DNA from 4 places in the Streptomyces albidicamelliae genome. Region 3 is predicted to be linked to each of the others. Evidence: riboswitches for the same ligand, from Rfam matches in the RefSeq annotation. Region 3 holds a riboswitch; each other region holds the start of a gene.
The links. A riboswitch is a leader RNA that binds a small molecule or an ion and turns the genes downstream of it on or off. The one in region 3 is predicted to bind cyclic di-AMP.
Positions count from the first base shown of each region.

Region 1: it holds a riboswitch for cyclic di-AMP, as region 3 does, so the genes downstream of both, N8I86_RS31475 (M23 family metallopeptidase) here and N8I86_RS06940 (C40 family peptidase) in region 3, are expected to answer to the same signal.
Region 2: it holds a riboswitch for cyclic di-AMP, as region 3 does, so the genes downstream of both, N8I86_RS17355 (transglycosylase SLT domain-containing protein) here and N8I86_RS06940 (C40 family peptidase) in region 3, are expected to answer to the same signal.
Region 4: it holds a riboswitch for cyclic di-AMP, as region 3 does, so the genes downstream of both, N8I86_RS18790 (M23 family metallopeptidase) here and N8I86_RS06940 (C40 family peptidase) in region 3, are expected to answer to the same signal.

Region 1 is NZ_CP106795.1:6,956,966-6,962,677, reverse strand. Features, by position in the region: gene helR (RNA polymerase recycling motor ATPase HelR) at 1-109, shown strand, start outside; gene N8I86_RS31485 (TetR/AcrR family transcriptional regulator) at 234-848, shown strand; gene N8I86_RS31480 (SGNH/GDSL hydrolase family protein) at 960-1,745, opposite strand; gene N8I86_RS31475 (M23 family metallopeptidase) at 1,956-2,915, opposite strand; cyclic di-AMP (ydaO/yuaA leader) riboswitch at 2,920-3,075, opposite strand; gene N8I86_RS31470 (alpha-galactosidase) at 3,386-5,464, opposite strand; gene N8I86_RS31465 (tyrosine-protein phosphatase) at 5,636-5,712, shown strand, end outside.
Region 2 is NZ_CP106795.1:3,767,494-3,773,205, forward strand. Features, by position in the region: gene N8I86_RS17350 (polyprenyl synthetase family protein) at 1-692, opposite strand, end outside; cyclic di-AMP (ydaO/yuaA leader) riboswitch at 1,454-1,637, shown strand; gene N8I86_RS17355 (transglycosylase SLT domain-containing protein) at 1,641-2,129, shown strand; gene N8I86_RS17360 (HAD family hydrolase) at 2,318-3,130, opposite strand; gene fahA (fumarylacetoacetase) at 3,557-4,774, shown strand; gene N8I86_RS17375 (M56 family metallopeptidase) at 5,011-5,712, shown strand, end outside.
Region 3 is NZ_CP106795.1:1,482,987-1,488,698, forward strand. Features, by position in the region: gene N8I86_RS06930 (ATP-dependent Clp protease proteolytic subunit) at 1-509, shown strand, start outside; gene N8I86_RS06935 (hypothetical protein) at 517-825, shown strand; cyclic di-AMP (ydaO/yuaA leader) riboswitch at 1,243-1,396, shown strand; gene N8I86_RS06940 (C40 family peptidase) at 1,400-1,882, shown strand; gene N8I86_RS06945 (ATP-binding protein) at 2,110-2,568, opposite strand; gene N8I86_RS06950 (helix-turn-helix domain-containing protein) at 2,781-3,641, shown strand; gene N8I86_RS06955 (DUF397 domain-containing protein) at 3,651-3,875, shown strand; gene N8I86_RS06960 (8-amino-7-oxononanoate synthase) at 3,943-5,070, opposite strand; gene bioB (biotin synthase BioB) at 5,219-5,712, shown strand, end outside.
Region 4 is NZ_CP106795.1:4,081,313-4,087,024, reverse strand. Features, by position in the region: gene N8I86_RS18805 (MarR family winged helix-turn-helix transcriptional regulator) at 1-250, opposite strand, end outside; gene N8I86_RS18800 (dihydrofolate reductase family protein) at 328-1,461, shown strand; tRNA gene N8I86_RS18795 (tRNA-Met) at 1,552-1,625, shown strand; cyclic di-AMP (ydaO/yuaA leader) riboswitch at 1,928-2,095, shown strand; gene N8I86_RS18790 (M23 family metallopeptidase) at 2,105-3,151, shown strand; gene N8I86_RS18785 (aldo/keto reductase) at 3,219-4,163, shown strand; gene N8I86_RS18780 (PrsW family intramembrane metalloprotease) at 4,236-5,546, opposite strand; gene trmB (tRNA (guanosine(46)-N7)-methyltransferase TrmB) at 5,657-5,712, opposite strand, start outside.

The DNA of each region.
Region 1 (5,712 bases), 5.5 Mb from region 3:
CGACCCGGAGGCGTTCGGCGCGGGGATCGAGGGGGCGGTGGACCGCTATGTCGCCATGACCCGGGCGACGCAGCGGCTCGTGGTCCTCACGAGCGGCCCGGCGGACTAGCCCCTGCCCCCTGCGTGCGCGTACGGCGGCCCGATGGCCGGAACGGCACCGGCGAGCGGGCCCACCTGGAGCGCGGTCACCCTACCGGGCGGGCTCCGAGCAGCCCGCCCGGTAGGGTGACCGCGTGGCGAGAGTGCGGTTGAGCGTGGCCGAGCGGCGGGTGGAACTGCTGCGGGCCGCCATCGAGCAGATCGAGGCGCGGGGCGTGGCGGCGGTGCGGATCGCCGACGTGGCCGCGGCGCTCGGGGTGAGCAACGCGCTGGTGCTGTACCACTTCTCGACCAAGGAGAAGCTGGTCGCCGCCGCGTTCACCCACGCGGCGCAGGACGACCTCGCGCACCTGCGCAAACTGCTGGGGCGGCGCACGTCGGCGCTGCGCCGGCTGCGGGCCGCGGTGCGCTGGTACGCGCCGACCGGTCAGGCCAAGGGCTGGCGGCTGTGGATCGAGGGCTGGGCCGTGGCGCTGCGCGAGCCGGCGCTGCGGGAGGTCACCCGGGACCTCGACAAGGAGTGGAAGGCCGCGCTCGTCGAGGTCATCGCCGAGGGCGTGGCGGCGGACGAGTTCGTGTGCGCCGATCCGGTCGGTACGGCGCTGCGGCTGACCGCGCTGATGGACGGGCTGGCCGTCCAGCTCACCTCGTACCCGGGCTCGGTGCCGCGGTCCCGGGCGCAGGAGTGGGTCGACGAGGCCCTGGCCCGTGAACTGGGCCTGGACCGCCAGGCGTTGGCCGGGCGCTGACGCATCGCGCCGTACCGGCCGGACGTGGTCGTGCCCCTCGCCGTGGGCCGCACGGGTCGGGGCACGAGGAACCACTCACCGGCACCGGTCACCGGCATCGGTGCCTCCGGGTCAGGCCACGGAGGCGATCCGGAGCTTGATGTCGTCCGGCGACAGGGGGCCCTTCGCCGTCACATGGTCGCCGGAGGACTCGCCCCGCAGCCGGCGGCCGATCCACGGCACGAGGTACTCGCGGGCCCAGTGGACGTCGTCCCGGCGGACCTCCAGGGTGCCCCGGGGCGGCAGTGGGGGCCACGGCTGCTCCGGGTCGGCCGGCACGTCGAGACCGAGGGCCTGACCGGCGCGCAGGGCCACGCGCGTGTGCCCCTCGGGCGAGAGGTGGAGCCGGTCGCTGTCCCAGGCCCTGCGGTCCTGCACGGACTTGAGGGACCACAGGTCGAGCACGGGGCAGCCGTACCGGTCGGCGATGGCGCGCACGTGCCCGTTGTACGTGGCGATCTTGCCGCGCAGGTGCTTGAGCAGCGGGACGCCACGGGTGTCGAACCCGGTCGTCACCATCACCGTGCCCGCAGCCTCGGCCAGCGGGGCGAGGGCGCGCTCGAACCGCTCGGCCACCTCGTCCGGGTCGGTGCCGGGGCGGATGATGTCGTTGCCGCCGGCGCAGAAGGACACGAGGTCCGGGGCGAGTTCGACGGCCTGGGGAAGCTGGTCCGCCACGATCTGGTCCAGCAGTTTCCCCCGCACGGCGAGGTTCGTGTACTGGAAGTCGCCCTCGGGACGCCGGTCGGCGAGCAGTACCGCGAACCGGTCCGCCCAGCCCACGAACGCCCCGTCGGGACCGGGATCGCCCACGCCCTCGGTGAAGCTGTCCCCCACCGCCACGTACGACCCGATCACTGATCTGTTGTCACTCTTCGAATCGTCTGCCACGTCGGACCATGATTCACCTTCGGATGTGACCTACGCGACCGTAGGCAGGGGTTGACGAACGGTGAGATGGGACACCTTTAAAGAGTTTGCCAACCGGGAATACCGAAGGCCGGACCCGGGGATCGGGGGTCCGGCCTTCGGTGGCGTGTCAGGCAGGTGGTTCGGGTGCGGGCCGGGTCAGCCGACGGGGACGCCGTGCTCGCGGAGGTAGGCGACCGGGTCGATGTCGGAGCCGTAGTCCGGCGTCGTGCGGATCTCGAAGTGCAGGTGCGGGCCGGTCACGTTGCCGGTGGCGCCGGACAGGCCGATCTGCTGTCCCGCCGTCACGGCCTGGCCGGCCGAGACGGAGAGCTGGGAGAGGTGGCCGTACTGGGCGTAGTGGCCGTCGGCGAGCTTGATGACGACCTGGTTGCCGTAGGCGCCGCCCCAGCCGGCGGAGACGACCGTGCCCGCGCCGACGGCCTTGAGGGGCGTGCCGGTCGGTACGACGAAGTCGACGCCAGTGTGGTAGCCGCTGGACCACATGCTGCCGGCCGTGTGGTAGGCGGTGCCGATGGTGGCGCCGGCCACGGGGAGGGTGAAGCCGGCGGGGGTCGTCGTGGCGGCGGACTCCGCCGGCTTGGCCGCCGAGGCCTGCCGCGGGGCGAGGGAGGCCTTGGCGGGGGCCGGGGTCTTCGCGGGGGCCGAGGGCTTCGCGGGGGCCGGGGTCTTCGGGGTGGCCGAGGTGCGCTGCGGGGCGGCGGGCTCGGTACGGGTCCGGGTGGCCTGCTCGCCGAGCGTGAGCTTCAGGCCCGGGTGGATCAGCGCGGGATTGTCGCCGACGGCCCGGCGGTTGTCGTCGTAGAGGCGGTGCCAGCCACCGCCGACGTGCTGCCGGTCGGCGATCGTCGCGAGGCAGTCGCCGGCCTTGACGGTGTACACGCGTGCCGTCGCGTCCGCCTCGGCGGTGGACTTCTTCGCCGCGGCCGGAAGGGACTGCACGGCCTTTCCGGAGACGGCCTGCGCCGTGGGGGCGGCGTGCGCTCCGGTGGCCCCGAGGAGCGGGAGGGCCAGGGCGGCGCCACCCGTTCCGGCGACGGCGATGGAGCGGGAAAAACGCGGGGTCTTGGGACGTCGGTGCTTACCCTTCGCGGGCATGGCGCATTCCTCTCCGACGCCTGCGAGGTCAGCTGCCGGGTTCGGGCTGGAGTCGCCCGGCCGTGCGGTGCGCGGCTTCACCCCTGGCCTGTCGCGAGAACCGGGACAGGCGGTCGTGCCTGGTGGGTCCCCCGCTCCTGCCGAACACGGGTCATTTGTGCGGGAACTCCGGGCGGCGGCAGGATTCGGCGTTCCGTCCGGATTGGTGGCGAACGTAAGCGAGCGGGGAGGGCGGAAACAAGCGATCGGTTCCCGCCGTTCCCTATTCGCAAGATCGAAGGCGGGAATACCCGGTGACCCTCCGTGCATTCCCGCCCTCCGGGTCCCTTCGATTTCCCTGTAGGGCACGGGAATTACGTGGACATGCCGCGCGACATACGGTCACGATATGACGCCCCTCACAGGGAGTCCCACCACGTCCGTTTATTTGCTGGCGAGTTGGACTTGAAGTGCCAATCGGGTTGGAACGTTCAGATGCGACGGAGTCGGACAACCGTCGCATCCAGGTCACCCTTCAGCCCCGTACGCAGGCCATGGTGCAGGAGTACGGCACCTCGGTGCACTTCGCCTGATTCGCGGCATTCGTACGATCCTGCCGGGTCGAGTCCGCGCAGCCGCACCGCCGGAACCGGCTCGCCGTAGCTCTGCGCCTGAAGCCAGGCGAGGACCACCGTCTCGTCCCCGAGGACGTACTGGACGGCGCTCAGCCCGCCCGCCGGGGGCCGCAGCCGGTACAGCTCGCCCCGCTGCACGACCGGGCGGATCTCCTTGTAGAGCTCCACCCAGCCCCTGGCCTCGGCCAGCTCCTCCGCGCTCCACGCCGTGAGGTCTCCGCCGACGCCCAGCACGCCCGCCATGGCGCTGACGAATCGGAACCGCAGCGAGCTGACCCTGCCGTTGAGCTGGGTGTTCGGGCTGTCGGTGACCCAGGCGGCCATCACACGCGCGGGGTGGATCTGACTGAAGCCGTGCTGGATGGCGAGCCGGTCCAGCGGGTCGGTGTTGTCGGAGGTCCACACCTGGTCGGTACGGCTCATCACCCCGAGGTCGATCCGGCCCCCGCCGCCCGAACAGGACTCGAAGGCGACCCCCGGGTGCGCCGCGCGCAGCCGGTCCAGCAGGGCGTACAGCGCGTGGACGTGATCGATCCACAGGCGCTGCGGATACGGCTCGCCGGGCCAGCCGGCGTCGGTGAAGCAGCGGTTGAAGTCCCACTTCACGTAGTCGATCGGGGTACTGGTGAGCAGCGCGTCCAGCTGCTGCCAGAGGTGCTCCCGGACGTCCTCGCGGGCCAGGTTGAGGACGAGCTGGTTGCGCAGCTCGGTCCGCCTGCGGCCCTGCTGGTACTGCACCCAGTCGGGGTGGGCCCGGTAGAGGTCGCTGTCCTGGTTGACCATCTCGGGCTCGACCCAGATGCCGAACCGCATGCCGAGGCCGTGCACCTGGTCGGCGAGCGGCTTGAGACCGTGCGGGAAGCGGTCGGGGTTGGGGGTCCAGTCACCCAGCCCGGCGCGGTCGCCGGTGCGGGCACCGAACCAGCCGTCGTCCACCACGAAGAGCTCGCAGCCGATCTCGGCGGCGCGGCGGGCGAGGGCGGTCTGCTGCTCCTCGGAGATGTCGAAGTGGGTCGCCTCCCAGGAGTTGAAGAGCACGGGCCGGTCCCGCTCCGCGTCCGGGACGACGTACGCGCGCTGGTAGGCGTGCCAGGTGCGGCTCGCGGCGCCGAACCCGCCGTCGCTCCACAGACCGGCGAAGACCGGGGTGGTGTACGAGCCGCCGGGCTCCAGGAGCAGCAGGCCCGAGTCGTCGTATCCGGCGCCGCCGGTGATCTGGACGCGCCCGTCGGGGAGTTGGGCCACGGCTATCCGCCAGGAGCCGGACCAGCCGAGCGCGCAGCCGTAGACCTCGCCGTGCTCCTCGGTGGCGTCGGTGTCGAGCGCCACCCAGGGCAGGTGCTGGTGGCCGGTGTGCCCGCGGCGGCTGCCGATGATCTTCTCGCCGTGGGTGAGCGGAGCGGTGGTGAGCCGGGACTCGGCGGCCCAGCGGCCGTGCAGCTGGGACAGCCGCCAGCCCTCGCGGTCGGGCAGGGTCCAGGTGGCGGCGTCGGCGCGCAGCAGCTCCACGCGCGCCCGGCCGCCGTTGGCCACGGTCACCCAGCGCTCGACCACGTCACCGCGCATCCGGTGGTGCAGGGTGATCGCCAGGCCGTCGTCGTCGAAGAGCAGCCGCAGCTCCTCCCCCTCGGCGGCGGTCCGGTACGACACGAAGCGCCATTCGGTGCCGCGGCGTTCCCCGGTGCGCACGGAGAGGGCGGGGCGGACGAAGCGGGGGCCGCCTTCGACCGGGTACTCCTCGCGGCCGTCGAGCGGGGACTCGAAGGGCCAGTAGCCGGGCAGGGGGTTCGCGGCCAGCGCCTCGGCGTCGGCGAGCGCGATCCGCGGCCCCCAGTGGAGGTGCAGCAGCTCGTCGGCCGCGGTGAGGTGCAGGGCATAACTGCTGGTGGGCCCCGACAGGAGCCAGGTACGACCGTCTTCGGCGACAACCACCATCGAGACCTCACAGGTGTCAACAGATCCGCTCAAGCGCGAACATCATCAGGCTCCGTCGCCCCTGGTGGCAACGCCTGTGGACAACTCATTGCCTGAGGAAAGTGATGTCGTATGGTCGACGGAGCGCCCGTCGGCGAGCCGCGCCGGCGGGGCCGACCGCGAGGAGCCCCCGTGACGCAGCAGGTCCCGTCGACCGAGCCGGAGCTGGCCGGTGTGCGCAATTTCCGTGACGTGGGCGGGCTGCCCAC
Region 2 (5,712 bases), 2.3 Mb from region 3:
TCGTGGGAGTCGGAGGCGATGTCCAGGACGTCGTCCGCGAGCTGGAAGGCGACCCCGAGCCGCTCGCCGTACTGGGTGAGCACGTCGACGATCGTCTCGTCGGCGCCGGACATCATCGCGCCGAACCGGCAGGAGACCGCGACCAGCGAGCCCGTCTTGCCGCCGAGTACGTCCAGGTAGTGATCGACCGGGTCGCGGCCGTCCGTGGGACCGGCCGTCTCCAGGATCTGGCCCGTGACCAGCCGCTCGAACGCGAGGGCCTGCACCCGGACCGCCTCGGGGCCGAGGTCGGCGAGGATCTGGGAGGCCCGGGCGAACAGGAAGTCGCCGGTCAGGACCGCGACGGAGTTGCCCCAGCGGGTATTGGCGCTGTCCACGCCACGGCGCACGGCCGCCTCGTCCATCACGTCGTCGTGGTACAGCGTGGCGAGGTGGGTCAGCTCCACGACGACGGCCGAGGGCACGATCCCCGGTGCGTAGGGGTCGCCGAACTGGGACGCGAGCATCACGAGCAGCGGACGGAACCGCTTCCCACCGGCTCGTACGAGGTGCTGCGCGGCCTCCGTGATGAACGGGACCTCGCTCTTGGTGGCCTCGAGCAAGCCTTCCTCGACAGCCGTCAATCCGGCCTGGACATCGGCTTCCAGAGCCTGGTCCCGCACGCTCAGCCCGAACGGCCCGACGACGGTCACGAGGGGTCTCCTGTCTGCTGGTGTCTGCTGGCGCTTACGCGGTTTGTCGATAGGTCGCTGCCATCACTCAAGTCAGCGTATCCGGTCCTCTTTCGATCACCGATAGCGCCCACCGGTCCAGCCTGGGCGGTATCGGATCATGACCGGTATGGTTTTGATCGGTTGGTAAGAACGGATATTTATCGACTTAACAGGAATCCGTGCACTTTGTCGCGAACCGCGACGTGAGCGGAGTAATACCGACGCCACCCCGCGAGCACCTTCGAGTGCCACGCGACCACCCCTGGAGTACGCCGGGGGCGCGCCGGGAGCGGCAACCCACTCGGACGCAACGGACACAACGGGCACATCGGGCGGGCAACGACCCCCGTCGTCCATCCGGGCACCCCCTTCCCCTCGTCGCCGCACTTCGCCTCTTCACGTGCCGCGGCCACCACCACAACGACCGGCGCCACGTCACGGGTTCCGCCAAATGCCGCCTCAGCCGTAAATCACCTGAATCCCTCATGTCTGATTTGCATTATTTTGCTATTTCGTGAGTTGGCTCACTCGGGCGGAGGAACCACCCTCACCCACCGACACCCCCTTCTCCCCTTGCCCTACTGGCGAGTTGAGAGTTGGCAACCGCAAAGGATCAAGCGTCTCAAAAGCCACAGACCAAGGTCAAATAGGGTGTTGTGTGAATCCGGTACTTGTTCCCGACATGTGCTCTCGCATACGTTCCGGGCCGTCGGGCGGACGCCTAATCCTGCCGCCGCCCGCGTAACCCATCGACGAACTCATTTCGTACGGCAGGAGCGGGGGACCCAGGTAAGTCATCGCCGTACCGGTCGGCACACGTCGCACCGGAACGGCTGGGGTGAAGCCGTGCCTCCCCAGGGCACGGCCGGGCACCTCCCCGCCCGAACCCGACAGCTCACCTCGCAGGCGACGGAGAGGAACTTCCCCATGCCTGCTGCCGCTCAGCCCCGCCGCACCCGGAACAACCGCCTCGTCCGCACCCTGGCCGTCCTCGGGACCGGCGCCGCCGTCCTCGCCCTGCCGCTCGTCGGCGCCACGAGCGCCGCCGCGGCCCCCACCACCGCCACGACGGTCTCCACCACCCCCGCCGGGTACCCGAACAACCTCGACGGCTGGATCCGCGAATCCCTCGCGATCATGGCCGAGAAGAAGATCCCGGGCACCTACAACGGCATCTACCGCAACGTCATGCGGGAGTCCTCCGGCAACCCCAACGCCATCAACCTCTGGGACTCGAACGCCGTCAAGGGCACCCCGTCCAAGGGCCTCCTCCAGGTCATCGACCCGACCTTCGCGACCTACCACGTCGTCGGCACCTCCTTCGACCCCTACGACCCGGTCGCGAACATCACCGCCGCCTGCAACTACGCGGCCGCGCGGTACGGCTCGATCGACAACGTCTTCGGCGCGTACTGACGGACGGGTCCGGCCCGTACCGGCGGACGCACCGGGCACGTTCCGGCGGACGTGCCCGGCGCGCACCGGCGGCGGACCGGAACCCGTCCGGCATCCGCACCCGACGCCCGGCGGACCGGAGCGCACCGGCACCTGACGGACCGGCGCGCACCGGCCTCCGGCCGAACGGAGCGGTGCCGAAGGGCCGGTCACCCGGCCGGGAAGAGTCCTTCGAGGACGACGGCCACGCCGTCGTCCTCGTTCGACTCGGTGACCTCGTCGGCCACCGCCTTGAGTTCGGGGTGCGCGTTGGCCATGGCCACGCCCCGCGCGGCCCAGTCGAACATCGGGATGTCATTGGGCATGTCCCCGAAGGCCAGCGCGCGTTCCGGGCCCACGCCGAGCCGCTCGGCGGCCAGCGCGAGCCCGGACGCCTTGGTCACCCCGCGCGGCTGGAGCTCCACGGTGCCCGGCCCGGACATGGTGACGGTCGCCAGCGAGCCGACCGCCGCGCGCGCGACCGCCGCCAACTCGTCGTCGCACAGGGTGGCGTGGCGCAGCAGGACCTTGCTGATGGGCTCGCACCACAGGTCGTCGCGCCGGCCCACCCGGAGGGCGGGCAGCGTGGGATGCGGCATCAGATAGCCGGGCTCGATGAGGGTGAGCCCGTCCACCCCGTCCTGGTCGACGGCCGCGAACACCGGGCCCACCTCCGCCTCGATCTTGCCGAGCGCGGTCTCGGCCAGCTCCCGGTCCAGCCGGACCGACCACAGCAGGCGGTCCGCCGCGGCGTCGTAGACCTGAGCACCCTGTCCGCACACCGCGAGCCCGGTGCAGCCGAGGTTCGCCAGCAGCGGTCGTACCCGCGGAGCCGGCCGGCCCGTCACCACCAGATGCCGGGCGCCCGCTCGCGCCACCCGCGCGAGCGCGGCGAGCGACCGGTCGGAGACGGTGTCGTCGCCGCGCAACAACGTCCCGTCCAGGTCGGTGGCGATCAGTGCATATGCCGGGGTGGGTGCCATGATCAGAGAATACGGACACCGCGCCCCGCCGACTCACCTCTCTCGCCACGTACTTACGTGCTGCTCGGCCCCAAGTGGCGTACCCCGCACCATCGATGGCCGAGGCACACCTCAGCCGTGCCGCGCGCCGGGTGCTCCGCCAGGCGCGGGCAGGCGATCTCCGTGCCGCGCGCGAAGCGCATCACCGGACCGCCGTACGAGGACGCCGCCGGAAGCCCCGGTGAGGTCCGGGCCGGGCACCGAGAAGACACAGCCGGGGCCGAGCCTGGGCGTGCGGCGCCTCAGCGCGACCGGAGCTGCGGGAGGCACAGTCCCAAGAGCTGCGAGAGGCACTGCCCAAGACACGCATCTCAGCCGTAACGTGTGGCGCGACCACATGGAACGCATCGCCATGCATGGCTCGGATGAGAGTGAGGCAGTACCCCCATGCCCCCCTTCGACGTCCCCGAGGGCGACCCCTTCGGCCCGCACAACCTTCCCTACGGCGTGTTCTCGCCCTCCGGCAGCACGGAGCGCAGGGTCGGCGTCCGGCTCGGGGACCACGTGCTCGACGCGGGCGCCGCGGCCGCCGCGCTCGGCTCGCCGCACCACTCGCTGCTGGCGCAGCCCACCCTCGACGCGCTGCTCGCCGCCGGGCGCGCGACCTGGTCCGACGTGCGGCGCGCCCTGACGGAGTGGGTGACGTCGTCCGCGCACCGGCCGACGATCGAGCCGCTGTTCCACCCCCTGTCGACGGTCACCCTCCACCTGCCCTTCCAGGTGGCCGACTACGTCGACTTCTACGCCTCGGAGAACCACGCCCGGAACGTCGGCCACATCTTCCGTCCGGACGCCGAGGACTCCATCACCCCCAACTGGAAGCACCTGCCGATCGGCTACCACGGCCGCTCCGGCACGGTCGTCGTCTCGGGCACCGACGTCATCCGGCCGTCCGGCCAGCGCAAGGGCCCCGGTGACCCCGCCCCCGTCTTCGGCCCGTCGATCCGGCTGGACATCGAGGCGGAGGTCGGCTTCGTCGTGGGCGCGCCCTCCGAACTGGGCCGGCCGGTCGCGCTCGGCGACTTCCGCGAGCACGTCTTCGGGCTGTGCCTGCTGAACGACTGGTCCGCGCGCGACATCCAGGCCTGGGAGTACGTCCCCCTCGGCCCGTTCCTCGGCAAGTCCTTCGCCACCTCGGTGTCGGCCTGGATCACGCCGCTGGAAGCGCTGGACCACGCGCGCGTGGCGCCCCCGGAGCGCACGTACCCGCTGCTGCCGTACCTGGACGACTCGGCGCCGGACATCGAGCCCGGCGGCTACGACCTGCGGATCTCCGTCGCCATCAACGGCCACGTGGTGTCGGAGCCGCCCTTCTCGACCATGTACTGGACCGCCGCGCAGCAGCTCGCCCACATGACGGTGAACGGCGCCTCGCTGCGCACCGGCGACCTGTACGGCTCCGGCACGGTCAGCGGTCCCGAGGAGGCCCAGCGGGGTTCGCTGCTGGAGCTGACGTGGAACGGCCGCGACCCGCTGGAGCTCCCCGACGGCAAGAGGGCCTTCCTGGAGGACGGCGACGTGGTGACGATGTCGGCGTGGGCCCCGGGTCCCGACGGTCGGCGCGTCGCCCTGGGCGAGGTCAGCGGGCGCGTCGTGTCGGGCTGAGCCACCACCTGAGCCCGTGCCCGGCATGCCGGGGAACGCGGGACTTCGCGGCCCGGGCGCGGACGCCCGGGCCCGCTGCGGAAGAGGTGCGGCAGGCTGTCCGAGGGCCTGACTCCTGCCGCCCTTCTTCGTCATACTGACGGGGACACGCACCACAGGCGGCGCGCCGCCGCGCGCCGCGCTCTCCGTACCACCGAGACCCGCACCCCTCTCCGACCAGGAACCGGAGCCCCGGCATGACCGTCTGCCTGCTCCTGCTGAGCGTCGTCGCTCTGACGGCCGCCGTGCCCATCCCGCGCGCGCTGACGCGGGCAGCCTGGACCGAGCGGGATCCCGTGGTCGCGCTGTGGGTGTGGCAGTGTCTCGTCGCCACCGTCCTGCTGTGCTGCCTGACCGCTCTGGTGCTGGGAGCGGCAGCCGTCTTCCACACCGTGCGCGACCACGTGTTCGCCCCCGCCCCTCCCGCCGTCACCGCCGCGTACGACCTCTCCGCCGCACCGGTGTGGGCGGCCGTGCTCACTCTGCTGCTGGCGTGCGGGGCCGCCTGGACGACGGCGATGCTGGCCCGGGAACTCGTCGAGGCCCGCCGCAGCCGCGGCCAGGCCCGGGCGCACCTGCGCGAACGCGCCCCCGACCTGCCCGCCGGACTGCCCGCGGCACGCGGGCCGATGCTGGTGCTGGAGGACGAGTACCCGGACGCCTGGTGGATGCCGGGGCACCCACCGCAACTGGTCGTCACCACGGGGGCCCTGCACCGGCTCACGCACCACCAGTTGGACGCCGTCCTCACCCACGAACGCGGCCACGCGCGCGCCCACCACGACTGGCTGCTGCACCTGTCCACCGCACTCGCCACGGGCTTCCCGCGCGTCCCGCTCTTCGCCCACTTCTGCGACCAGACACACCGCCTGGTCGAACTGGCCGCGGACGACACCGCG
Region 3 (5,712 bases):
ACGACGCCGCGGCGAACGACGTGACGGCGCAGTTCATGTACCTCGAACACGCCGCCCCCGACCGGGACATCACGCTGTACATCAACTCCCCGGGCGGTTCCTTCGGGGCGATGACGGCGATCTACGACACGATGCGGTACGTCGGCTGCGACATCGCGACGTACTGCCTGGGGCAGGCCGTTTCCGTCGCCGCGGTGCTGCTCGCGGCCGGCACCCCCGGCAAGCGGTTCACGCTGCCGAGCGCCCGCATGGTGCTCGAACAGCCCACCCTGCCGGAGCCGGTGCGGGGGCAGCCCAGCGACCTCGCGATCCAGGCCGGGGAGTTGGCCCGGACCCGTGCACTGACGGAGACGATCCTCACGGCGCACACGGGGCGCACGGCGGAGCAGGTCCACCGGGACCTGGAGCGGGATCTGATCCTGGACGCCTCCGGGGCCCTGGCCTACGGCCTGGTGGACGGTGTCGTGCCCAGCCGCCGCGAGGTGCCCGGCGCACCGGACGCGAGGTGAGCGCCCGATGCTGCCTCCGGAACTGCCGCCGCTGCCCGCGCTGACCCGGGCGGAGGGCGAGTTGATCGACCGTTACCTGGAGGCGGCCGACCTGCTGGGACGGATCAACCCCGCGCGCGACGGTGCCACCTACCCCGGCCTGCGGGCCGCGCAGGCCCTGGTGCGCAAGGCGGCGGAGCTGCGTGACGCGCTCGCGCTGATGCACGCGCGGGGCGAGACGGAGCTGCACGGGGACACGCTGGCACGGGCCCTGCGGGTGCTGGACGGCGAGCGCCGCACCGCTCGCGTCGCGCTCCCGCCCGACGGCGTCGGCTGATCCGGACGCGCGTGGGGCCCGCGCGGGCCCGGGCGTCGACGCGCCGTTCGGGCCGGAGTTGAAACGGCCCGAACGACTGTCCGCCGACCGAGGTATATCCAGATGATTTTCTGACGCTCCCGGCTTGCGCGCGGGACCGGTCCGTGGTGCCCCGGCACGTGCTCCGCCCCAGGTCGGGGGCTACGAACGGGACTTGACGACGTCTCGAACAGAGCAATGTCCACCCGAACGGGTGAGTGGTGAGTAACGCCACAAATCCCCGATTCCATTGGGATTTTCGGACACCTGTGAGTGAAGATCCCTGTCTGACGACAAGACCCCGCCACGGCGGCGGGGCGATCCGGGCGGACGCCGAGTCCTGCCGCCGCCCGGATGACCGGTCGACAGGAGTGGATCGGCAGGAGTGGAGGACCCAAGCTAGACGGGTCGCCGGAACGGATGTTCGTCCGCTGGATGCGGACGGCCGGATGTTCCGAGCAGCCCTTGGGGTGAAGCCGCGGCAACGCGGCCGGGCAACTTCGCCAGCCCGAATCCGACAGGTCATCCTTCACAGGCGGCTGACGAAGGGTTGCGCATGTCTGCGCTCAATCGTGTCCCGTCGCTGATGGCCCGGGCCGGCACGGCCTCGGCTCTGACACTCGCCGCCGTCGGCGGCTCCATCGCGGTGCCCGGCCTCGCCACCGACGCCTCGGCCGCGACCACCGCGGCCACCGCGACGAAGGCACTGAAGATCGCGGCCTCCAAGAAGGGGGCTCCGTACCAGTACGGGGCCACCGGGCCGCGGCGCTTCGACTGCTCGGGTCTGACGCTCTACTCGTTCAAGAAGGCGGGCAAGAAGCTGCCGCGCACCGCCGCCCAGCAGTACAACAAGTCGCACCACATCTCGGCCAGGAGCCGCAAGGCAGGCGATCTGGTGTTCTTCCACTCCGGTTCCAGCGTCTACCACGTCGGCATCTACGCCGGTCACGGCAAGATCTGGCACGCGCCCAGGACCGGTGACGTGGTGCGGCTGCAGAAGATCTGGACGAAGAGCGTGTGGTACGGCCGGGTGAGCTGACCCGACGTCACGGCAGGAGCGGCCCCGGCGGCGGGTCCGCTCCTCCCATGGCCCAAGGGTCCGTCAGTGCCGCCTGGGCGCCCGCCCGGAGTCCGCGGGCGGCTCGGGGCCGGCGCACGGAGGATCAGCGCGAACAGCGGCGTCCCGGACACGGGTGTCCAGCCCCGGCCGAGGCCTCCTCGGAGGCCTCGGCCGGGGCGTCGCGGCGTTCTGGCGCCCGTGCCGGGCTACGGCTCCTGCTGCCCTCCGGCCGTCACCGGCTCGACCGGCAGCGCCCACGGCAGCTCGATGAAGACCGTCTTGCCCCCCTCACGGGTCGGGCGGACGCGGAGCTTGCCGCCGCACTCGGCGGTGAGGCAGCGGATGATGACCATGCCGCGCCCGTTGTCCTGCTGGACGGCGGCGGGCAGTCTCTTGGGGAAGCGGGGATGGCTGTCCGTGACGCCGATGCGCAGGTGCTCGTCACGGTCCAGCGCGATGTCGACCGTGAAGGTGGGTGACTGTCCGAAGGTGTGCTGTACGGCGTTGGTGGCGAGTTCGGAGACGATGAGCCGGACGGTGTCGGCCACGTCGGTGTCCGACGGAAGGCCCCACTCCGCGAGCGTCCCCACCACGTAGGTGCGGGCCGCGGCGACCGAGGCGGGATCGCTCGGCAGAGTGACGGATGCTTCCAGATGGTCTGCCATGGCGACGTCGTCCCTTTCCCACGGGACCGCAGTCCGACATGGAGCGGATGGTTCGAGTACGGTCCCGGACTGGTGCTGGTCGCCAGACTGCCATCACCGGGCCGGTCACGGGGAGCGATCCACCAAGATATGCATATATCTGTCGCCCGAAGCGGTGAACTCTGCGACGCGCAGCCGTATTCGGGCGGTCCATAAGGAGTAAGGAGGAGCCCATGCAGAACGGTCCCGCGGTGCGCCGCCGCAAACTGGGCGCCGAACTGCGCACGCTGCGTACCGGTGCGGGGCTCACGAGCGGGGAGGCGGCGCAGCTGGTCGGCTGGCACCAGTCGAAGGTGAGCCGCATCGAGACCGGCGCGAGCGGTGTGAAACCGGCCGATCTGCGGTTACTTCTGGACGCGTACGGGGTGCGGGACGGGCACTTGCGCGAGTTGCTGCTGATGCTGGCGGGGCCGGAGGAGGCCGGTGGAAGCAACCGGTGGTGGCACGCCTATCGCGGGGTGCTGCCGCCGACGTACCGGGATTTCATCAGTCTGGAGTCGCAGGCGAGCGCCATGCGCACCCTGGAGACGACGGTCGTGCCGGGGCTGCTGCAGACCGCCGAGTACGCCAGCGCGGTGACCCGGGCGGCCGTGAACGACCTGGACGAGGAGCACCTGGACGCGCTGGTGGAGGTGCGTCTGGCCAGGCAGGACGTGCTGCGTTCGCACCCGCCGCTGGAGCTCAGCGCGGTGCTCGACGAGGCGGTGCTGCGCCGCGAGGTCGGCGGTCCCGAGGTGATGGCACGGCAGCGGGAGCGGCTGGAGGAGGCGGCCCGGCTGCCCCAAGTACGGCTCCAGGTACTGCCGTTCGGCGCCGGAGCGCATGTCGGCCTCACCGGGCCTTTCGTTATCTTCTCATTTCCGAGCACTTCTGATCTGGATGTGGTTGTTGTCGACCAGTTGACGAGTAGCCTCTACCTCGAACGGAAAGAAGACCTGGTGGCCTACTCGCAGGCCTTCAAGTCCCTTCAGGACCAAGCCCTTTCACCCGAGGACTCGTTGGACTACATCGCCGGGATAGGTGACGGCGCGTAAGGAGGCACCATGACCGCTCTGCCTCGGAACGTCCCTGCCAGTACCGACCTGCACGACGTGAGCTGGCTGCGCAGCAGCCACAGCACGGGAGCCAACAACTGCGTGGAGACGGCCCGGCCGCACACCGGCCCCTGGGCCGGACTGCTCGCCGTGCGCGACTCGAAGGACCCGGCCGGACCCGCGCTGCTCTTCTCCCCCGAGAGCTGGGCGGGGTTCGTGACCACGCTCCCGTGATCCGCCAAGACCCCGCCCGCCTCTGATCACATCCCCTCGCGGCGACGCCCGGCCGTGTCACGCCGACTCATGGTCGCGTCTCGCCGATCACTCGTACAGCGCGTTCGATCTCGGCCCCGGAGAGGTCGGCCCGGGCGGTCAGCCTCAGCCGTGAGATGCCGTCGGGCACGGAAGGAGGACGGAAGCAGCCCACGGCCAGACCCGCCGTACGGCAGTCGGCCGCCCAGCGCACCGCCTGCTCCGGGGACGGTGCCCGCACGGAGACCACCGCGGCGTCCGGACGTACCGCTTCCAGGCCCGCGGCGGTCAGCCGTGCGTGCAGTTCCGAAGCCACCTCCCGGGCCCGCGCCGCGCGCTCCGGCTCCCGGACGAGCAGCCGCAGCGCGGCCAGCGCGGCACCCGCCGCCGCCGGCGCCAGACCGGTGTCGAAGATGAATGTCCGGGCCGCGTTGACCAGATGGCCGATCACCCGGGCCGGGCCGAGCACCACCCCGCCCTGGCTGCCCAGCGACTTGGACAGGGTGGCCGTCACGACCACGTCCTCGGCACCGGCCAGACCGGTCGCGTACGGCGCGCCCCGTCCGCCCTCGCCCAGCACACCGAGACCGTGGGCGTCGTCCACCACCAGGCCCGCGCCGTGCTCCCGGCACGCCGCGGCCAGTTCGGCCAGCGGCGCCTGGTCCCCGTCGACCGAGAACACGGTGTCGGAGACGACGATCGCCGTCCCCTCGTGCGTGGCCAGGGCCTTGCGCACGGCCTCGGGATCGCCGTGCCCGACGACCTGCGTCGCACCCCTGGCGAGCCGGCAGCCGTCGATGAGCGAGGCGTGGTTGCCCGCGTCGGAGACGATCAGCGAGCCGTGCGGGCCGAGCGCGGTGACCGCGGCCAGGTTGGCCGCGTAACCGGAGGAGAAGACCAGGGCCGCCTCGAATCCGCAGAAGGCGGCCAGTTCGCGCTCCAGCTCGGCGTGCAGCTCGGTGGTGCCGGTGACCAGACGTGAACCGGTGGCTCCCCCGCCCCAGGTGCGGGCGGCCCGCGCCGCGCCCTCGGTCACCTCGGGGTGGTGCGCCAGGCCCAGGTAGTCGTTGCTCGCCAGGTCCAGCAGCGGCGAGTCGGCGGGGCGCGGCCGCAGGGTCCGTACGAGTCCGGCGCGGCGGCGCGCCTGCGCCTGCTCGTCGATCCACCCGAACGCCATGAACCCCTCCGGTGCTTTTGTAGGTAGCGCACAGACCCTAGCGGGCCGTCCGGCCGCCCACTGTGTGGCGATACCCACACGGAGAACTGTCGGGCTTGTGCAAAGTCTCCTTGGCCAGGGGCGGTCCCGTAGGCCAGGATCGGACCTCATGGACCTGCTGAACACGCTGGTGGACAAGGGGCTGCGGCGCGAGCTGCCGACCCGCGAGGAAGCACTCGCCGTGCTGGCCACCTCCGACGACGACCTGCTCGATGTGGTGGCCGCGGCCGGCAAGGTGCGCCGGCACTGGTTCGGGCGCCGGGTGAAACTCAACTATCTGGTGAACCTGAAATCCGGCCTGTGCCCGGAGGACTGCTCCTACTGCTCCCAGCGGCTGGGCTCCAAGGCCGAGATCCTGAAGTACACCTGGCTCAAGCCGGACGAGGCCTCCCAGGCGGCCGCCGCCGGGCTGGCCGGCGGCGCCAAGCGCGTCTGCCTGGTGGCCAGCGGCCGCGGTCCGACCGACCGGGACGTGGACCGGGTCTCGGACACCATCAAGGCCATCAAGGACCAGAACGAGGACGTCGAGGTGTGCGCCTGCCTCGGTCTGCTCTCCGACGGCCAGGCCGAGCGGCTGCGCGAGGCCGGCGCGGACGCCTACAA
Region 4 (5,712 bases), 2.6 Mb from region 3:
CGTCCCGCTCCAGCCGCGTCACCACGTACGTCAGCCTGCTGCGGGTGATCTTCAGCGTCTCGGCGAGGTCGGTCATGCGCAGCCGCCGCTCGGGCGCCTCGGAGAGGTTGGCCAGCACCGAGTAGAACAGGTGGGGCATGCCGCCCTCCTGCTGGAGCTGACGGTCGATCGCGTCCTCCAGGAGGCGGGAGGCGGCCATGTAGGCGCGCCAGGCGCGCTGCTCCTCGGGGGTGAGCCAGCGGGTCGTCATGCTGTCAGTGTAAGTTTGTTTCAAAGTTGAACCAAGATCCGGTGAGGTGCGCCGGGTCACCGTGAGGGAGTACGCCGATGCCCCTGCCGTACGTACTGCTGTCCGCCGCCGTCTCCCTCGACGGCTACCTGGACGACACCGGCCCCGATCGGCTGCTGCTCTCCAGCCCGGCCGACTTCGACCGGGTCGACGCGGTGCGGGCCTCCGTCGACGCCATCCTGATCGGCGCCGGCACCATTCGCGCCGACAACCCGCGGCTGCTGGTCAACTCCGCCGAGCGCCGCGCCGCCCGGGTGGCGTCCGGCCGGCCCGCCTACCCCCTGAAGGTGACGGTCACCGCCACCGGCGACCTCGACCCCGGGGCCCACTTCTGGCACACCGGCGGCGAGAAGCTGGTCTGCACGACCGACAAGGGCGCCGAAGTGGCCTCCCGCCTCCTCGGGGACACCGCGGACGTCGTCGCGCTCGGCGCCGACCTCGACTGGCGGGCCCTGCTGGAGCACCTGCACGACGTGCGCGGGGTCGAACGCCTCATGGTCGAGGGCGGCGGCCGGGTGCACACCCAGCTCCTGACGCAGGGCCTCGCCGACGAACTCCAGCTGGTCCTCGCCCCGCTCCTGGTCGGCGACCCGGCGGCCCCGCGGCTGTTCGGCCCCGGGGAGTACCAGGGCGGACGGCTCCGTCTGGTCGAGACCCGCCGGATCGAGGACGTCGTCCTCATGCGGTACGAGCCCACCGCCCCCGGCGCCGGCCCGGTCCCCACCGCCGCCGACCGCCGCTGGCTGCGCACCGCCTGTGAGCTCGCCGCCCAGTGCCCGCCCTCGGAGACGGCGTTCAGCGTCGGCGCGGTCGTGGTCGCCGCCGACGGCACCGAGCTCGCCCGCGGTCACTCCCGGGAGGGCGGCGACCCCGTGGTCCACGCGGAGGAGGCGGCCCTGGCCAGGATCGACCCGGCCGACCCGGCACTGCCCGGCGCCACCGTCTACAGCAGCCTGGAACCCTGCGCCCGCCGCGCCTCCCGCCCCGCCCCCTGTGCCGAGCTGATCCTGCGGTCCGGGGCGCGCCGGGTGGTCACCGCCTGGCGGGAGCCGGACACCTTCGTGGCCGGGGCCGACGGCACGGGCGTCCTGCGCGACGGCGGGGCCGAGGTCGTCGTGCTCCCGGAGTTCGAGGCGCTCGCCAAGGCCCCGAACGCCCACCTGACGGCCTGACCGGCCCCGCCCCGCGGCACGCCGGAAAGGGGCCCCGGGAAACCGATTGGCTCATGGTCCCGTGCATGACGTATGCTGAAGACACAACGACGCGGGGTGGAGCAGCTCGGTAGCTCGCTGGGCTCATAACCCAGAGGTCGCAGGTTCAAATCCTGTCCCCGCTACTGAAGGCTCAGGGCCGGGATCCAGTTCATGGATTCCGGCCCTGAGTGTTTCCCGGGCCCGGTCCGGGCACCGTTCACCGACAGTGATCGGACGAGCGCCGAGCGCAGGGCATCTGAGTCACCATCAAAACTTCTGTGACTCCTGAATCGCGGCCAACTCGCCCGGTTTGCAAGGATGGCAGCGCTTAAGTCCACGGCGGAAAAGGTTAATGATCAAGCCGAACGGCTTGGAAAGTGCCCCGCGGGTCTATTAACGTTCGATAACGCAGCGCGGTCGTCCCAGCCGTCACCCGCGACGGCTCCGTGCGCACGCGCCGAATCCCGTAAGGGAACCGGGGAACCACCACCCTGGGGTGAATCACGCGGCTGCCTGGGTGAACTCCCTTGAGTCCACGCCGGGTATACGCGCGTAGGAGACCTTCCTGCTCCGAACCCGTCAGCTAACCCGGTAGGCGGAGGAAGGAAAGGAGCGCGCCCGCGTGGCGTCCAACCGGCCTGCCCCAGAAGTCCCGTTCATACCGGCTCAAGCCGAGAGCGAGACCTTCGGTTACGCCTCCTACCGTGCCGAGGAGGGCCCCTGGGAGGAGTGGAACCCCACCGAGGAGTCCCTCACCCCGGTCCGCGGGCGGCACCGCGTGGCCAAGCAGCGCGGCGGGTTCGCCCGCAGCTCCACCGTCCTCGGCGTCGGCGTGATCGCTGCGGTCGGCGCGGGCGGGATGGCCAGCGCCAACACCGGCAAGCCGCCGGTCTCCATCTCCCTGCCGGACCTGCCGAACGTCGGCTCCCTCTTCGACGACGGTTCCGCCAAGACCTCCGAGGCCACCGGGCTCAGCGACGTCGGGGTGACCTCCGCCGGCAGCGAGCAGGACACCGACGCGGGCGAGGCCCTGCGCAGCCGGATCATGGCCCAGGCCGAGCAGCAGAAGGGCCAGGCCGAGAGCAAGGCCACCGCCGCCAGGCTCGCCACCGCCGAGAAGCTGACCGCCGACGCGGCCGCGAAGGCGGAGAAGGAAGCCGCCGCCAAGGCCGCCGCCGCGAAGGAGAAGGCCGAGGCCGCGGCCGCCAAGGCGCAGGCCGAGGCCAAGAAGGCGGCCGAGGAGAAGCGGCTGGCCGAACTGGCCAAGCAGTACACCCTGCCGACGTCCTCGTACACGATCACCTCGACGTTCGGCCAGGCCGGCTCGATGTGGTCCTCCGGGTACCACACCGGCCTCGACTTCGCGGCCCCCACGGGCACCCTCATCAAGGCCATCCACAGCGGCACGATCACGCAGGCGGGCTGGGCCGGCTCCTACGGCTACCGCACGGTCCTGACCCTGGACGACGGCACCGAGCTGTGGTTCTGCCACCAGTCCTCGATCAGCGTCTCCGTCGGCCAGAAGGTCTCCACCGGCGAGCTCATCGGCCGGGTCGGCGCGACCGGCAACGTCACCGGCCCGCACCTCCACCTGGAGGTCCACCCGGGCGGCGACGCCACGGGCATCGACCCCATGGCCTGGCTGCGGGGCAAGGGCCTCACCCCCTGACACCCTTTCGCGGGAACCCGGCGCCGACGGCGGAAGAGATCATTCGCCGTCGGCGTTGACTTGGACCATGACTTCTCTGCGCACACTCGGTTCCTCCGACCTCGAGGTCTTCCCCCTCTCCCTCGGCGGCAACGTCTTCGGCTGGACCGCCGACGAGCAGACCTCCTTCGCCGTGCTCGACGCCTACGCCGCCGCGGGCGGCAACTTCGTCGACACCGCCGACAGCTACAGCGCCTGGGTGGAGGGCAACTCCGGCGGCGAGTCCGAGACGATCATCGGTAAGTGGGTCAAGGCCCGCGGCAACCGCGACGACGTCGTCATCGCCACCAAGGTCAGCCAGCACCCCGAGTACCAGGGCCTGTCCGCGGCCACCATCAAGGCCGCCGCCGACGCCTCCCTGCGCCGTCTCGGCACCGACCGCATCGACCTCTACTACACGCACTTCGACAAGCCCGAGGTGCCGGTCGAGGAGATCATCGGCGCGCTGGACGAGCTGGTGAGGGCGGGCAAGGTCCGGCACATCGCCGCCTCCAACATCAGCCCCGAGCGGCTGCGGGCCTCCCTGGACTTCTCCGACCGCGAGGGCCTGGCCCGCTACGTCGCCCTCCAGCCGCACTACAACCTGGTCTCCCGCGACACCTACGAGGGCCCGCTGCAGGACCTGGCCGCCCGCGAGGGCCTGGCCGCGGTGCCCTACTACTCCCTCGCGGCGGGCTTCCTCACCGGCAAGTACCGCCCCGGTACGACCGTCGACAGTCCCCGCGCCGGCACGGGCGCGAAGTACGCCCGGTCCGAGCGCGGCGGGCGGGTCCTGGCCGCCCTGGACGAGATCGCCGCCGCCCACGGGGCCCCGGTCGCCACGGTCGCCCTGGCCTGGCTCGCCGCCCAGCCGACGATCACGGCCCCCATCGCCTCGGCCCGCACGGTCGAACAGCTCCCGGACCTCCTGGGCGTGGCCGGCCTGACCCTGACGGACGACGACCTGAAGAAACTGACGGACGCGTCGGCCTGACACCGCGCCCACCGCCGGCCCCGCCGGACCGGCCTCCCGGCCGGCGGGCGCCCGGGCCGGCCGGGCCCGCGCTCAGGTGCGGTACGGGTTGTACGCCGAGTAGGGGCCCGCCGGGTACCCGGCGTACCAGTGGGGTGCCGGGGCGCCGTACGGCGGGCGGGCCGGCGCCAGCGTCCGCGCCGCGTACTCCAGGGCGGGGCGTGCCAGCTCCCGGCGCCGCCACAGCTCCGTCAGCAACTCCCGCTCGCGCACGACGAAGTCGGCCCGGGCCCGTCCCTGCCGGCCGCGGTGCCGCAGGAACGCGAGCGAGGTCGCGTACGCCTCGTAGCGGGCCACCGTCCGTGCCGCGGGCCGCCCCCCGAAGTGGTGCCGGGCGTAGTCGCGGGCCATCCGCCGCGCCCGCATCGACCCCAGCGCGTACGGCTCGGCCGGTCCCAGCCACCCGGCCAGCACGTACGCCGGCAGCTCCTCCCGCACGGTCCGCAGCTCCCGCTGCCGCGTCCAGATCACGAGCCAGGTCAGCAGGGCGAACGCGGGCACCATGAACCCGCCGTAGACGGCGAAGAACCCGAGCGGGCCGAAGGTGGAGGACCCGTTCCAGAACGCGTGCATGCTCATCGCGAGCAGCAGCCCGCAGACCGGCAGCAGCACCCGCCTCAGGTGCTGGCGCTCCCCGGACAGCGCGGCGATGCCGAAGCCGATGCCGGTGAACACGGTGAACAGGGGGTGCGCGAACGGGGACATCACGATGCGCACGAAGAAGGTGGCGGCGGTGACGGACGCGATACCGCGGCCGCCGGTCAGCTGGTCCGCCCCGAAGGCCGTACCCAGGTAGAGGATGTTCTCGGTGAACGCGAACCCGGTGGCGGTGATCCCGGCTATCACCACGCCGTCCACCAGCCCGGTGAAGTCCCGTCTGCGGAAGAGGAAGACCAGCAGCACGGCGGCGGCCTTCGCGGACTCCTCCACGATCGGCGCTATCACCGTGGCCCCGAGCGTGTCGGCGCCAGCCGGATCCGCGGTGGAGGTCGCTATCCACTTGGTCGCGAAGCTGTTGGCGACGATGGCTATGAGCGCCGCCGCGCACGCCCCCCAGGCGAAGGCGAAGACCAGGTTCCGCCAGGGACCCGGTTCCACCCGGTCCAGCCACCGGAAGGCGGCCGTCAGCCAGGGCACCGGGAGCACGGCCAGCCCGAGGCCCACCAGGAACCCCTCCGTGCCGGTCTGCCGCCGCACGAGCGCGAGGATCACCAGCCCGGACAGCGCCAGCAGCGTGATCAGCGCCCCGTACCGCACCCATCCGCGCTGCCACCAGTGCGGGTGGCGGAGCCCCCCGGAGACGGGGCCCGCGGGAGGAGTGGGGTACGGAGGACTGGTGGCCACGGCATCGACCCTAACGGTCACGGAACGACAGGCTGGAGCGGATTACCGGACCGGGGGCCGCCCCGGCCGCCTGGGCCGTCGGCCCCGCCCCGCGCTGTCGTCGACGGCGACTATCGATCCCGGTGCGGTACGCGCCGGAAGAGCAGATCGTTCACGACATGTCCCT